DNA from 4 places in the Pseudomonas sp. 24 E 13 genome. Region 3 is predicted to be linked to each of the others. Evidence: predicted binding sites of a transcription regulator. Region 3 holds the regulator's gene; each other region holds the start of a gene.
The links. The regulator FliA, encoded in region 3, starts transcription of late flagellar genes. The targets are predictions, from matches to a motif close to CTAAAGTTTNNNNNNNNNNNGCCGNTAA.
Positions count from the first base shown of each region.

Region 1: BFP90_RS02925 (flagellin N-terminal helical domain-containing protein) is a predicted target of FliA. The motif match lies at 2,417-2,444, and genes of this name have one in related genera.
Region 2: BFP90_RS25480 (methyl-accepting chemotaxis protein) is a predicted target of FliA. The motif match lies at 2,180-2,207, and genes of this name have one in related genera.
Region 4: BFP90_RS12685 (methyl-accepting chemotaxis protein) is a predicted target of FliA. The motif match lies at 1,686-1,713, and genes of this name have one in related genera.

Region 1 covers NZ_CVTO01000060.1:35,630-39,395, reverse strand. The annotation lists gene fliD (flagellar filament capping protein FliD) at 1-397, opposite strand, end outside; gene BFP90_RS02930 (flagellar protein FlaG) at 479-838, opposite strand; gene BFP90_RS02925 (flagellin N-terminal helical domain-containing protein) at 916-2,337, opposite strand; gene BFP90_RS02920 (ketoacyl-ACP synthase III) at 2,603-3,532, opposite strand.
Region 2 covers NZ_CVTO01000158.1:7,084-10,849, forward strand. The annotation lists gene BFP90_RS25465 (chemotaxis protein CheA) at 1-189, opposite strand, end outside; gene BFP90_RS25470 (STAS domain-containing protein) at 232-519, opposite strand; gene BFP90_RS25475 (response regulator) at 542-910, opposite strand; gene BFP90_RS25480 (methyl-accepting chemotaxis protein) at 920-2,134, opposite strand; gene BFP90_RS25485 (alpha/beta fold hydrolase) at 2,392-3,420, shown strand; gene BFP90_RS25490 (hypothetical protein) at 3,582-3,766, shown strand, end outside.
Region 3 covers NZ_CVTO01000027.1:7,716-11,481, forward strand. The annotation lists gene flhF (flagellar biosynthesis protein FlhF) at 1-614, shown strand, start outside; gene fleN (flagellar synthesis regulator FleN) at 720-1,553, shown strand; gene fliA (RNA polymerase sigma factor FliA) at 1,550-2,290, shown strand; gene BFP90_RS01030 (chemotaxis response regulator CheY) at 2,458-2,832, shown strand; gene BFP90_RS01035 (protein phosphatase CheZ) at 2,851-3,639, shown strand; partial or broken gene BFP90_RS01040 (Hpt domain-containing protein) at 3,651-3,766, shown strand, end outside.
Region 4 covers NZ_CVTO01000115.1:60,007-63,772, forward strand. The annotation lists gene BFP90_RS12680 (NmrA family NAD(P)-binding protein) at 1-30, shown strand, start outside; gene BFP90_RS12685 (methyl-accepting chemotaxis protein) at 88-1,581, opposite strand; gene BFP90_RS12690 (TonB-dependent siderophore receptor) at 1,754-3,766, opposite strand, start outside.

The sequences.
Region 1 (3,766 bases), on a different contig from region 3:
TCAGGGTGGTGGCGGCAGTGCCCTTGTTGACCACTGTCGAAGCGCCGCCGGCCAGGGTGGCCGTGGACAGTTTGGAAGGCTGGGCGAGTTTATTGACCACCAGGTTGAAACTGCCGTTGGCAGCGCCCTGAGCGGTGGTCATGGTCGCGACCTTTTCATTTGACGAAGTGCCGGTCAGACCACTGAAGCTATTGTCGTCGGTCATGCTCTTGATGGCGCCACGGAAGGCGCTCAATGCCGACTGGATCTTGCCGATCGACGACAACTGGGTAGTCGCTTTCTGTGACTGGGTGTTGATCTGGGTCTGCTTCGGCGCCCGATCGGCGTCGACCAGGGCTTTGACGATGCCCTGGATGTCGATACCCGAACCCACACCGTTTACCGTTGTACTCGCCATCGTCTTTCTCCTAATACGGCTGTTGGCGTTTTCTTGACGAACCGCACTTCAAGAAAGCAACGCAACAAGTTTCATGCCAGTTCAGACCTTTTCATCGAACAGCACATGACTGGCGGTAGCCAGGCTCTGTGCAAGCTTCAAGGCCGTTTCCGACGGAATCTGGCGGATCACCTCGCCACTTTCAGTGGCGATGACCTTGACCACGACCCGATGGGTGGAATCATCAATGGAAAAATCCAGTTTGCGCTGGGCCGCTTGTACGAATTCTCGAATATCGGTGACTGCCTTTTCCAGGTCAGCCCGTTTCGGCTCACCGGCGACCGGCGCGGCCGGCGCGATTGCCTCGACCTTGGCGTTGTCTTTGTCCGCAACCACCGCAGGGGCCGAGCCTTGAGGGGCTACCGGTGGATAAGACGAGGCCAGCTTTACACTCATGTCCATGTCCAATCTCCTCTACAAACCGAAAAAGACGAAAGGGCACGTAAACGCGCCCTTCCGTCAATTACCAAGCGACGCTATTACTGAAGCAGCTTCAGTACAGCGGATGGCAGTTGGTTGGCCTGCGACAGAATCGCGGTAGCAGCCGACTGCAGGGTTTGTTGCTTGGTCAACTGAGCTGTTTCAGCAGCGAAGTCGGTGTCTTGAACGGTAGAACGTGCAGCGGTGGAGTTTTTCTGAATGTTGGTCAGGTTGTCCACAGTAGTAGTCAGACGGTTCTGAACAGCACCCAGGCCCGAACGTGTGCTGTCGATGCCGCCGATAGCCTTGTCCAGTACCGCGATGGCCGCTTGTGCGTTGAAAGCGCTGCTGACGTCGGTCTGTGCAACCGTGGTCTTGGTGGAAGCTGCGGCAGTACCTGTTGCGGCGAACAGACCGGTTACACCGGCACCGTTCATCGCGTAGCCTTTGGACGAGTCCAGGTTCACTGCACCGGTAGCGATCAGGCCGTCGGCCAGCGCGACGGCGGTACCGTAGGCACCAGCACCGTCTTTGGTGGCAACAGTGATCGAACCGGCGGCAGTGGAGGCACTGAAGTTCAGGTTCTCACCGGAATCGGACTTGACCGACAGGGTGCCCTTGGATTGGTCGTAGTTGACGCTGATGCCCAGCTTGGCGGAGTTGGATTTCAGTTGGTCAGCCAGGCTGGCGGTATCGGTTACACCGGTGAAGGTGGTGGCTTGGCCGCCAACAGTCATGGTGAAGGTAGCAGGCGTGGTCTTGGCGGCAGCACCGACGGTGAATTGAGCTTCAGTGCTGGCCGTAGCGCTCAGGCCACCTACAGCGCCGTTCAGTTGGCTGGCGATGGTTTTGGCCGATGCGCCTTGAAGAACAGTGACACTGGCGGTCTGGCCATTACCGGTCAGGCCGATCACGCCACCGGCAACACCTGAGGTGCTCGGTGCAACGCCGACGCTCTTGATCTGCTGCGAACCGATGTTGTTGGCAGCAACGTTGTCCAGGGACAGGTTGATGGTTTCGTTGGCGTTGGCGCCTACCTGGATGGCTTTGGTGCCGTACGAACCGTCGAGCAGCTTCTGGCCACCGAAAGTGGTGGTTTCCGAGATACGGGTCAGTTCCGAAGTCAGCGCCTGGTATTCTTCCTGGTTGGAAGTACGGTCAGCGTCGCTCAGGGAGCCGGTAGCCGAGGACAGCGCCAGGGTACGCATTTTTTGCAGAATGTCGGTCGAAGCCTGCATTGCGCCTTCAGCGGTCTGCGCGATGGAGATACCATCGTTGGCGTTCTTTACAGCTTGGCCCAGGCCGTTGATTTGGCTGGTCAGGCGGTTGGAAATCTGCAGGCCCGAGGCGTTGTCTTTAGCGCTGTTGATGCTCAGGCCAGTGGACAGACGCTGCATGGAGGTTTGCAGCGAGCTGGCAGCTTTAGCAAGGCCGTTCTGGGTAGTGATGGAAGCAATGTTGGTGTTTACTGTTAAAGCCATGACGAAATCCTCGATGGATGGATACTGCGGCTTCCGGCCCTGGCAACCGCCTGGTGTGGCCTGAGAACCTACGTAATAGTTATCGTCGTGGTAGCCGGTTGCTTGAGGTTTTTTTTGATTTTTTTTACTAGCCCTGTGCCAGCCCTTGCAATTCAAGCAGTTACTGCTATTGAAAACCCCGGTTTTGTTGGCTTTTCTGGCGCCAAATAAAAAACGCCGATGATCTTTCGATCATCGACGTTTTTTTTACGCGCCCCTCAAAGGGTCATGGGCGATACAGAATCGCCGAGCCCCAGGACAGGCCTACACCAAAACCGCTGATTGCCACACGCTGCCAGGCGGCATTCATCACATGTTTTTCCAGCAGCAAGGGAATGCTCGACGATACGGTATTGCCGGTCTCGACCATGTCCTTGATGAACTTGTCCACCGGCGCATCTTCAAAACGGCGCGCCACCGCGTCAACAATGGCGGCACTGCCCTGGTGAATGCAGAACGCATCGATGTCATCGGCCTTGAGGTCTGACTCATCGAGCAACTCGTGCAAATGCGCCGGCACCTTGAGCAAGGCGAAGTTGAACACCTGGCGGCCATTCATGAAGAACACGCCGTCACTGACCTTCAGGTGCGGCGCGCCGGAACCGTCGGTGCCGAACTTGGATTTGCCGAGCAACCACTGCGGGTCTTCGCCCATCCAGGTGGCGGTGGCGGCGTCGCCGAACAGCATGGTGGTGTTGCGGTCCTCCGGGTCGACGATTTTCGAATACGGGTCGGCAGTGATCAGCAGGCCGTTTTTCAGGCCGGTGGCTTCCATGAAGCCCTTCATCGCATAGATGCCGTAGACATAGCCGGAGCAGCCCAGGGAGATATCGAACGCGGCCACGTGGGTCGGCAGGCCCAGTTTGTCCTGGACGATGGCTGCGGTGTGGGGCAGCCCTTCTTCATCGCCGTTCTGGGTGACGACAATCACCGCGTCGATGGACTCGCGCTTCAAGTCCGGGTTGCCGGCAAACAACGCGTTGACCGCTTCGACACACAGATCGGAGGTTTCCTGCGCGGCATCCTTGCGCGGCAGGAACGCCGAGCCGATCTTGCCAATGATGAATTCCTCATCCTTGGCGAATTTGGCACCCTGGGCGTAGTTATCGATACCGTCCGCCGGCACGTAACTGGCGATGCTTTTAATGCCAATCATTGTGGCTTCCCAATACAAAATAGCTGGAGAACACCCCAGGGCCTGCGCCCGAAGTGCTGACAATAAAAGGGGATAACCCCAAAAAAATTCGCTGAAAGCCGCCTCGCAAGGACCCTGTGACGACTTATCCTTTTCACACGATACAGTGAAGATGCGCTTTATGACTCACAGGTCACTCAATTTTGTGCGCTTTGTGCAAAACTTCCAAACAATTAAGCCCCAAAAACGACAACG
Region 2 (3,766 bases), on a different contig from region 3:
CACGATCGACGCCAGACCGAAAAGGCCCGCCGAACCCTTGATGGTGTGTGCGGCGCGGAAAATCGCGCCGATGGCATCCTGGTCGCCGGGCTCGCTTTCCAATTGCAGCAGGGATTGCTCCATGGCCTGCAACAGCTCGCGTGCCTCAACGATGAATGTCTGCTGTGCCTGATCGAGATTGATGCTCACCTGGACTGTCCTTGTCGATCAAAAAAACATGGGAAGTGGCGACTACAAGCCTGCGCTACGGCACAGTTGCAGTGCGTGCATGACCGCCTGGCTTTGGCCGGTCACACTCAAGGCCGTACCGGCAACGCCCGCCTCACGCTGGACCACTGCGAGCAACTGCAAACCGGCGCCATCCATCTCCGTGACCTGCGACAGATCCAGCTCCAGGCGGGGAGTCGCGCCGATCCGGGGCAGCAGCGCAGCCGCCAGTTCCGCTACGGTGTAGATGGTCAGCTCGCCGTCGATGCGCACGCAGGCAGTATCGTCGACTGTTTCAGTGGTAATCGGCATGGGAGCCTCCCTGGCGCCGGGATCAAGGCAGGATCAGTTTAGACACTGCCGCCAACATCTGCGCCGGCTGGAACGGCTTGACCACCCATGCCTTGGCACCGGCGGCCTGGCCCTCGGCCTTCTTCGATTCCTGGGACTCGGTGGTCAGCATGATGATCGGGGTGAACTTGTAATTGGCCAGCTTCTTGACCTCCTTGACGAAGGTGATGCCGTCCATGTTGGGCATGTTCACGTCGCTGATGATCAAGTGCACCTTCTGCCCGGTAAGCTTGCTCAGGGCATCCTTGCCGTCGCTGGCCTCGATGACGTCGTAGCCGGCGCTTTTCAAGGCGATGCCGACCACTTGCCGCACGCTGCTGGAGTCGTCGACCACTAATACATTCTTTGCCATGATGTGCTCCTAAAAGAAGGTGATGTCTTGAGAGTTCTGCTGCGCGGCCGCCGCTCCGTGATGGAGGCGCCGTTGCTCGTCGGTGGCGTAGGTGGCTTCCATCCGCGCGAGCCACTGCCGGGCATCGACGCCCACCGCCTGGTCCGGCGCCTGGCTGGCTTGCAGGAGGTGGTCATGCAAGGCCTGCATGTTGTCTCGCACGTGGCTGAGGATCTGGCTGACCCGGTCCTGGAATTGCAGGCTGACCAGCACTTCGGTCATCTCATCACGGATGCCGTAGCTTTCCTGCTTGAGCAGGTCGGCAGAGTCCGCCAGGCGCCCGGTGATGTTCTGGAAGCGCTCGAGTACGCGTTGAATACTGTTTTCCGACTCGGCCACCGAGTGGCTGTCCTGGTCGGCACTGCTGGATGCGGCCTGCACCAATTGCGTGATGGCGTTATTGATGATGTCGACCTTGGCCGACATCTGCTGGCCGGTTTCACTGGATTTGTTCGACAGGCTGCGCACCGCATCGGCCACCACCGCAAAGCCGCGCCCTGCCTCACCGGCACGCGCCGCCTCGATGGCTGCGTTGAGGGCCAGGAGGTTGGTCTGCGCGGCAATCGCCGCCACGTCGGCGGCCATGGCGCGCAGTTCCTTGGTATAGGCGGTGAGGCTGCGGACCTGGGCCAGGGTCTGGTCACGGCTGGTCTGAGTGGCCTTGAGCGAGTTGATCACCTGGCTCAGCTCGCTGTCACTGCGCGCCAGCACCTCCAGCGCGCCATCGGCGGACTGCCCGTCCAGTTCGCCGGCAGCCTGCTGCGATGCCTGTACCGTGTCCTGCAACCGCGTGGCGATCCCGGTGAAACGGTTGGCCAGGCTTACAATCGCTTCTTCAGTCTGATGCCGCGAGCTTTCCACCTGCTTGGCCCAGATCGGCATGGCGCCCAGCAACACTTCATCGAGCTGCGCGCGAGAAGCCATGCCGTTGTGCGCTGCGTCCACCGTTGACTGATCCGCCTGGGCCCGCGACGTCGTGCGCAACACCGCCTTGCGCTGTGAACCGGTGCTCCAGGCACAGGCACCGAGCCCCACCAGCACCAGTACCGCACACGCCACCAGGTTGGCCGTGGAGGCTGATTGCACCAGCAACCACACCACGGCAGGCACTACCGGGATAAGAGCAAACCAGCAAAAACGCGGATGACCAGGAAGGGTAATGCGGACGGATTGACGCTGGGTCATGAGTTCGATCCTTGAACAGTGTTGCGGATATAGGCGACATAGGGGTTATCTGCCCACTCCCTCTCAACTTTAGAATCCTTATGTGCCTTCCGTCTGTTTTATGACCATTGGATGACCGGCCCGGGGGTCCGAGCCCCTGTGCGCTGAAAAAAAACGGAATATGGTGTGCGCGCAACATGGAACGAACCATGAAGCCTGCCGCTCACTACAGTGTGGCCGCTTTGCGTTCATCAGCCGACGTAGCATGAGGAGATACCGTGTCCACTTCCAAGCTGACCTCGCGTGTTCTCACTACCCCCCGCCATACGACGCACTATGTAGAGATGGGTCCGGTCGATGGGCCATTGATGGTGTTCCTGCACGGTTGGCCGGAACTCAGCCTGATCTGGCGCGCACAGATACAAGCGTTCGCTGCACAAGGCTGGCACTGCGTTGCACCCGACATGCGCGGTTATGGCCGTTCTTCCGCGCCCGCGCTCACTGGTGCCTACACCCTTGAAAACATCGTGGCCGACATGGCAGAGCTTCATGACCATCTCGGTGGCATGCCCGCCATTTGGGTGGGCCACGACTGGGGCAGCGTCGTGGCGGGTGAACTGGTCGCCCATGAACCTCAGCGCAGCCGCGGTGTTGTATTGATTTCGGTGCCGTACTTCCCCACCACTAACGCCTTGCCGACGCTCGTCCCACTGGTTGACCGCTCGATCTATCCGGCGGACACGTATCCGGACGGCCAATGGGATTATTACCGCTACTACACCACGCACTTTGCGTGTGCTGTCGCTGATCTTGATGCGGATAAAGCCGCATCGCTGGCGTCGATTTATCGACGAGGCGACCCGGCGAGTATCGGCAAGGTTGCAGCCAATGCCGAAGTCACCCGCAAAGGCGGGCGATTTGGCCAAGCGCACCGGGCTCCCCTCACCCAGCCAGACCTGGCGCTCTGGCCGCAGGCAGACTTCGCCGAATTGGTGCGCAATTTCCAGGCGCAGGGTTTCCGCGCGCCCTGCGCATGGTATTTAAACGACGATGCCAACATTGAGTATGCGCACCGCGCGCGCAACGGCGGCCGCTTGTCATTGCCAGTCCTGTTTGTGAACGGCGATTACGATCAGATGAACACCATCAACGGTAATCAGCTGGGCGATCCAATGCGAGCGGCCTGCGCAGATCTCACCGTGACCCGCCTGCCCGGCGGGCACTGGTTGCCGGTGGAGTGCAAGATAGAACTGGTTGAAGCCATACGCTCCTGGTTGTGCAAGCTTGACCTGGTCGCCCGGCCTTGAAAGATCGCTCCTACACCTTCGCCAAACACTTCCGACAGCCCCATCCGAAAAACCCAACAGTCACGAAAAATGACGAGCCCTTTTCCAAAAGAGACGTTATGTATTCAGCTGTTCAGGGCAAGAAGCCCACATTTCCATTCATCTCATGAAGAACCTGGATCATGCTGAATACTTCGTTTTTCCCCTCACTGCTTACCGCCCTCGGCACAACCTTGCGCCCCCAACAGCTCAGCCGAGAGGAAGAGCGACTGATCCGCTACTACCGTTTATTGTCAGAACAGGATCGTGAAGCTCTGCGCTGTCTGTTCTTTGCGATCAAGGAAACCAGCCGAGCCGAACAGCCGAA
Region 3 (3,766 bases):
TGGCCAAGCTGGCCGCCCGTTATGTACTCAAGTACGGCGCGCAGAACATCGCGCTGGTGAGCATGGACAGTTATCGCATCGGCGCCCAGGAACAGCTCAAGACCCTGGGCCGCATCCTCAATGTGCCGGTGACCCACGTCGACCCGGGCCAGTCCCTGGCCAACGCCCTCGACCCGCTGCTGCGCAAGCGCGTGGTGTTGATCGATACCGCCGGCCTGCAAGCCAGCGACCCGGCCCTGCGCATGCAGCTCGAAAGCCTGGCCGGGCGTGGCATCAAGTCGAAAAATTACCTGGTGCTTGCAACCACCAGCCAGAAACAGGTTCTTACCGCTGCCTACCACAGCTATAAGCGCTGCGGCCTGGCCGGTTGTATCCTGACCAAACTGGATGAAACCGCCAGCCTGGGCGAAGTGCTGAGCCTGGCAATCAGTCATGAACTACCGGTCGCCTACCTGACCGACGGGCCGCGGATTCCGGATGATTTGCATCTGCCGCGCCGTCATCAGTTGGTCAGCCGTGCTGTCAGCGTGCAAATGCAAGACGAGCCTAGCGAGGAAGCGATGGCTGATATGTTCGCCGACCTTTATCACAACCCGGCAAAACGGGTGGGATGAGGCAGGATGAACACCGTGAAATGTACCTACATCGATGGTCTGCAAGCGATACACGCGGCCAAGCCATGTAGCCTGCGTCTAAGCAAGACAAGGTAAAGAAATAAAATGGGCAGCATGCATCCCGTACAGGTGATCGCGGTGACCGGCGGCAAAGGTGGCGTCGGCAAAACTAACGTGTCAGTGAATTTGTCCCTGGCCCTGGCAGAGCTTGGCCGTCGCGTCATGCTGCTGGATGCTGACCTGGGCCTGGCCAACGTGGACGTTCTGTTGGGGCTGACCCCCAAACACACGCTGGCCGATGTGATCGAAGGCCGCTGTGAGCTGCGCGACGTGCTGCTGCAGGGGCCCGGTGGGATCCGCATCGTGCCGGCCGCCTCCGGCACCCAGAGCATGGTGCACTTGAGTCCGGCGCAGCATGCCGGCCTGATCCAGGCCTTCAGCGATATCGGCGACAACCTTGACGTGCTGGTGATCGACACCGCCGCCGGGATCGGCGAGTCGGTGGTCAGCTTTGTCCGCGCAGCGCAAGAAGTACTGCTGGTGGTGTGCGACGAGCCCACCTCGATTACCGATGCCTACGCCCTGATCAAACTGCTCAACCGTGACTACGGCATGAACCGCTTTCGCGTGCTGGCCAACATGGCCCAGAGCCCGCAGGAAGGGCGTAACCTGTTCGCCAAGTTGACCAAGGTCACGGATCGTTTCCTCGATGTGGCTTTACAATACGTCGGCGCCGTTCCCTACGACGAGTGTGTGCGCAAGGCCGTGCAAAAGCAGCGTGCGGTCTACGAAGCGTTCCCTCGTTCGAAGTGCGCACTGGCATTCAAGGCCATTGCCCAGAAGGTCGATACCTGGCCGTTGCCTGCCAACCCTCGGGGGCATCTGGAGTTTTTCGTCGAGCGACTGGTGCATCAGACGAGCGCGGGACCTGTGCTATGACATCAAGCGGCTACAACCTTTACAAAAAGTCGGCACGTGACAGCCAGGGCGAATTGATCGAGCGCTATGCGCCCCTGGTCAAGCGCATTGCCTATCACCTGCTGGCGCGCCTGCCTGCCAGCGTGCAGGTTGAAGACCTGATCCAGGCCGGCATGATCGGCCTGCTCGAAGTGTCGACCAAATATGACGCGAGCAAGGGCGCGAGTTTCGAGACGTATGCGGGTATCCGTATCCGTGGCGCGATGCTCGATGAGGTGCGTAAAGGGGACTGGGCGCCGCGTTCGGTACACCGCAATACGCGCATGGTCAGTGACGCAATTCGCGCAATTGAAGCAAAAACCGGTCGTGACGCTAAAGATCATGAAGTTGCGGCCGAACTCCAATTGAGTCTCGACGATTATTACGGGATTTTGAACGATACCTTGGGCAGCCGCCTGTTCAGTTTCGACGACCTGTTACAGGACGGCGAACACGAAGGGCTGCACGAGGACGGCGCGAGTGCGCATATGGAACCGTCGCGCGATCTGGAAGATGAGCGTTTCCAGGGAGCATTGGCGGACGCCATTGCCAATCTGCCGGAGCGTGAGCGCCTGGTGCTGGCGCTGTACTACGACGAAGAGCTGAACCTCAAGGAAATCGGTGAGGTCCTGGGGGTCAGCGAATCGCGTGTCAGCCAGTTGCATAGCCAGTGCGCGGCCCGCTTGCGGGGGCGGTTGGGAGAGTGGCGCGCGCGCTGACAGGCAGTGTGGGGACACTGCAGATGCTACCGCGAAGGTTTCGGCCTTCGCGGATTCGCTCCGTGGTGCCCTGGGCAGTCCTTTTTGTGTAACGCCTGTTGATTGAAGTGGCGCGTCCAGGTGCTGGGCGCGTTTAAGACTGCTTGGAGGTCGAATTGGACAAGAACATGAAAATCCTCATCGTTGATGACTTCTCAACGATGCGGCGGATCATAAAAAACCTGTTGCGTGACCTTGGGTTCACTAACACGGTCGAGGCGGATGACGGCATTACGGCGATTCCGATCCTCAACAGCGGCAGCATCGACTTTCTGGTAACCGACTGGAACATGCCGGGCATGACCGGTATCGATTTGCTGCGCCATGTGCGCGCCGATGAAAAACTGCGCAGCCTGCCGGTGTTGATGGTGACCGCCGAAGCCAAGCGTGAACAGATCATCGAAGCCGCCCAAGCCGGGGTCAACGGTTACGTGGTCAAGCCATTCACAGCATTGGCCTTGAAAGAGAAGATCGAAAAAATCTTCGAACGCATCCACGGCTAATGCCATCGCGGGGGAGCTATGGAGCATAAAGAAACAACACTGGGCGACTTTGAGTCGACCCTGAAAAAGCATGCTCACCAGTTGGTCGACAGCCTGGAAAAAGGCCATTTCGCCGACGCGGTGCAGTTGATCCATGAGCTTAACCAGACCCGTGACCGCGGCCTGTACCAGGAAGTGGGCAAGCTCACACGCGAGCTGCACAGTGCGATCGTCAATTTCCAGATTGACCCGCGCATGCCCCAGGCCGAAGAGATTTCGCAGATCACCGATGCCACTGAACGCTTGTCCTATGTGGTCAGGCTGACCGAGGCGGCGGCCAACCGCACCATGGACCTGGTGGAAAACGCCACGCCCCTGGTCAACGGCATGGCCAGCGAAGCCCACGCCCTGAGCGTGGACTGGGGCCGCTTCATGCGCCGCGAAGTGGGGGCTGAAGAGTTCCGTGAGCTGGCGCGTCGCGTCGACGGTTTTCTGTCGCGCAGCGAGCAGGAAAACCGCACGGTGGCCAGCAACCTCAACGATATTCTGCTGGCCCAGGATTACCAGGACCTCACAGGCCAGGTGATCAAGCGGGTGACCCAACTGGTCACCGAAGTGGAAAGCAACCTGCTCAAACTGGTGCTCATGGCCGGTCAGGTCGACCGTTTTGCCGGCATCGAACATGACCGCGAAGCGATCCTCTCGGAAAAAGATCCACAAAAACATCTCGCCAAGGGTGAAGGTCCGCAGATTCATGCCGATAAACGTGAAGACGTCGTATCCGGTCAAGATGACGTAGACGATTTGCTGTCCAGTTTAGGCTTCTAAGGAGCACCCACATGAGCTTCGGCGCCGATGAAGAAATCCTTCAGGATTTCCTTGTAGAGGCCGGCGAAATTTTAGAGCAACTGTCCGAACAACTGGTCGAGCTGGAAAGCCGCCCGGATGATGCGAA
Region 4 (3,766 bases), on a different contig from region 3:
AGTGAGTCGGTCACCAAAACAACCGCTTAATCCGCTGCCTGTGAGCGCGGTCGAGCCTCGCCATGGCTCGACCGCTCAGGTATTGAATCAGGGATGAAACCTGCGCCCCAGCGCATCCAGGCGTACGGCGATCGGTGGCAGGCGTTCGCTGCTGCGGGCCAGGGTTTCCACGTCGTCGGCGGTATTTTGCGCGATGTGCTGCACCGATTGCAGACGCTCGACAATTTCCAGGTTCGCCGAGCTTTGTTCGCGGGTGGTGGTGACGATGCGGCCATTGAGTTGGTCGATATGCGCAATGTCTTCGCCTACTGCGCGCAGCATATCGACGGCCACTTGGCTGTCTTCCACGCAACGCTCCACACCCTGGCGGCTGTCGTGCATGGCTTCGACCGCCTGGCGGCTGCCTTGCTGCAAGCCTTCGATGATGGTCCTGATTTCCTGGGTGGAGAGGGCGGTGCGCTGGGCCAGGCTGCGCACCTCGTCGGCGACCACGGCAAAACCACGGCCTTGTTCGCCGGCGCGGGCGGCTTCGATGGCGGCGTTGAGGGCGAGCAGGTTGGTCTGGTTGGCGATGCTGCTGATCACCTCCAGCACCGAGCCGATTTGCTCCGCCTGCACGGCCAGCGATTGCACGGTCGATTGCGTGCCATTGATGCGCGAGGCCAGTTGCGTGATTTCATGCTGGGCGCGCCCCACGCTTTGCTGACCGCGCTCAATCTGCTGGCTGGCTTGGCCGGCATGCTCCACGGCCTGTTCGACGTGCACGGTGATGTGACCCGTGGCGTCTTCCATGCGCTGCATCGAGCCGGTCATTTCATTGATTTGCGCCAGTTGATGCCGCGCGCCTTTTTCCAGAGTGCCGCTGGCCGTGGCCAGTTCCTGGCCGAGTTGGCCCAGGCCATGGGAATCGCGTGCGACGCCGTCGATCAGGTGAGTGAGCTGCTGCAGGAAGTGGTCGAAGCGCTTGGCCAGGGACACGCGCTCCTTGTCCTCACCCTTGGCCGTTTCTTCGCTGAACTGCGAGGTGACGGCGAGCATTTTTTCCAGCATTTCCTGGCTTTCGACCGCCTCGGCGTGGCTGTGCACGGCGAGGTAGAGCAGGGCGACGGATTCCATCACCACATAGAAGGCGTGGACGAAGATCATGGTCCAGCCGCCGTGGTGTTCCATCACAAACACCGGCCAGCCTTGGTGCTGCAGGGCGTGGAACACCAGGTGATGCACGGCGATGGTCAGTGCCGCCACCAGGATCGGCAGCCAGTCACGGTAGAACGTCAACACCGCGAGCAGCGCGAAGATACCAAAGTGCGCTTCGATCACACCGTGCGCCTGATTGATGTGCAAGGCGGCCATCACCATGAGGCCTGCACCGAGTGCGCAGCGCATCACGCGGGTGCCGCCGATGGCGCGATACAGCGCGGTCAGCACCACGCCGGTGCCGCCACCGACGATCAACGCCTGGGTGAAGGTGTCATGCCAGAACCCCAGCCCGAGGGAGAACAGGAACATCAGCCAGATCAGCGCCAGCATGATGCGGTCGGCCTTGCGGTAGTGCTCCAGAAAGCGTGTGCGGAGGGGCATTCACGTTTACTCCATGTGGGTTGGCCAGGAATCTAGCACGCGGCGTGCCACGCGCGCGGCCGGTAAAGAGCCAGGCGGGTGCGGCGTCAAGGTCCGACAATCGGTTATCGGCACGTCGCAGGGAGACTTTAAGAACGGCTGCCCGAGCGGGCAGCCAAGGTTGCAATGACGATCAGAAGCTGTACTTGGCGGTGAGCATCATGTTGCGCGGGCTGCCGTAGGAGTCGCCGCCATAGCTGACGGACTCGGAGATGGACTGGTAGTAGTGGCGGTCAAAGATATTGTTGGCGTTGAGTTGCAGATCCAGGTGCTGGTTGACGCGGTACCCGGCCATCAGGTCGGTGACGGCGTAGCCGCCTTGCTTGAGCCGATAGGTACTGCCGTCCGCCAACTGGATGTCGTTGTACATGCGGCTCTGCCAGGACACGTTGCCGCCCACGCGAAGTTTTTCCAGCGGGCCCTGGAAGTTGTAGCGGGTGGTGACCTTGAACAGGTGTTCCGGGGTGTCGGTGTCGAACTGCTTGTTGACCTTCTGCGGGTTGGCGGCGTCCTTGATCGTGTGGGTGCGCGCGTAGGTGTAGCCACCACCGACCTGCCAGTTCTCGGTCAAGGCGCCCTGCAATTCGAAGTCGATACCCTGGCTGCGAATCTCCCCCGAGGCTTGATAGCAGGACGCCTGCGGGCAGTCCGGCACAACGATCTGCACGGCACGGTTTTCCTGGTCGACACGGAACAGCGCCACGCTGGCATTCAGCGCGCCACCCAGGTATTCGCCCTTGATGCCCACTTCATAGTTTTTGCCGACAATGGGCTTGAGCGGAGTGGCACCGGTGCTCTTTTCTTTTTGCGGCGTGAAGATGTCGCTGTAGCTGGCATACACCGAGTGCTGGTCATTGAGCTCGTAGATCAGGCCTGCGTAGCGGGTGAGGTTGCGGGTGACCTTATAGTCGCCGTCACCGTCGCGGTTGTCATAGTCGTACCAGTCCAGGCGCCCGCCGAGGATCAGCTTGAGTGGGTCGGCCAGGCTCAGGCGCGTGGTGACGTAGACACCGTCCTGGGTGGTGACGTCACGCTGGTTGGTGGTGCGGGTGAAGTTCGGCTTGCCGGCATTGATCGGCCAATTCAGATCGTACGGGCTGTAGTTGTGGGTGGTCATGTCGAAGATGCGCTTGCTGGCGCCCACCACCAGCTCATGGGTGCGCCCGAATGCCTGGAACGGGCCGCTGACGAAGGCGTCGATCCCGGCCTGGTTTTCATCGATGGCGGCCTGGTACACCGTGCGGCCCAGGGTGTTCTCGACCCAGCGCGACTGGTAGGAGCCGGAGAACAGCGCATCTTGTTCGGCGTAATTGGCGTTGACCTGCAGTTTCCAGTCGTTGGCCAACTGCTGGCGCAACTCGACGAAAACGGTGTTGATCTCCTGGTCCTTGTTCTCCCAGTCGGTACCGGGGTTGTAGGAACGCGACAGGCCAAGGTGATGGCCATCCAGGCCGATCATCGACGAGCCCCAGAAGTAGTTGGTCTTGTCTTTCTGGTTGGAGTAGCCGAGGGTCAGGCTCGTGTCCTCGCTCAGGTCGGCTTCGGTCACGGCATAGAACAGGCCGTGATCCTGCTCGACCTTGTCGATGAAACTGTTGGCGTCGCGGTAGGAGGTGACCACCCGGCCACGCCAGGTGCCGCTGTCGTTGAGGGGGCTGGAGGCGTCGAGTTCGCCACGGTAGTCGTCCCAACTGCCGGCAGCGCCGGTCAGGGTGACTTTCTGCTCGTCCAGGGGCCGCTTGCGAATCAGGTTGATGGCCGCCGCCGGGTTGCCGGCGCCGGTCACCAGGCCGGTAGCGCCGCGTACCACCTCGACGCGATCGAACATCGCCAGGTTCGGCTGAGCGCCTACATTGACGCCGTTATAGCCACTGGGAATGCCGTCGTACATCAGGTTGTCGACGTTGAAACCGCGCGCGGTGTAGGCCTGCCGACCGGGGCCGTTGGAGTAGTTGAGGAACAATCCCGGGGTGGCATTGACCACATCGTTGATGCTGGTCATCGCCTGGTCATCCATGCGCTGACGGGTAATCACGGTGACGGCCTGTGGGGTTTCGCGCAGGGTCAGCGGCAGCTTGGTCGCGGTGCTCATGGAGCCTGTGGTGTACGACTGGCTGCCCTCGGTGGTTTCGCCAAGCTGCTGGCC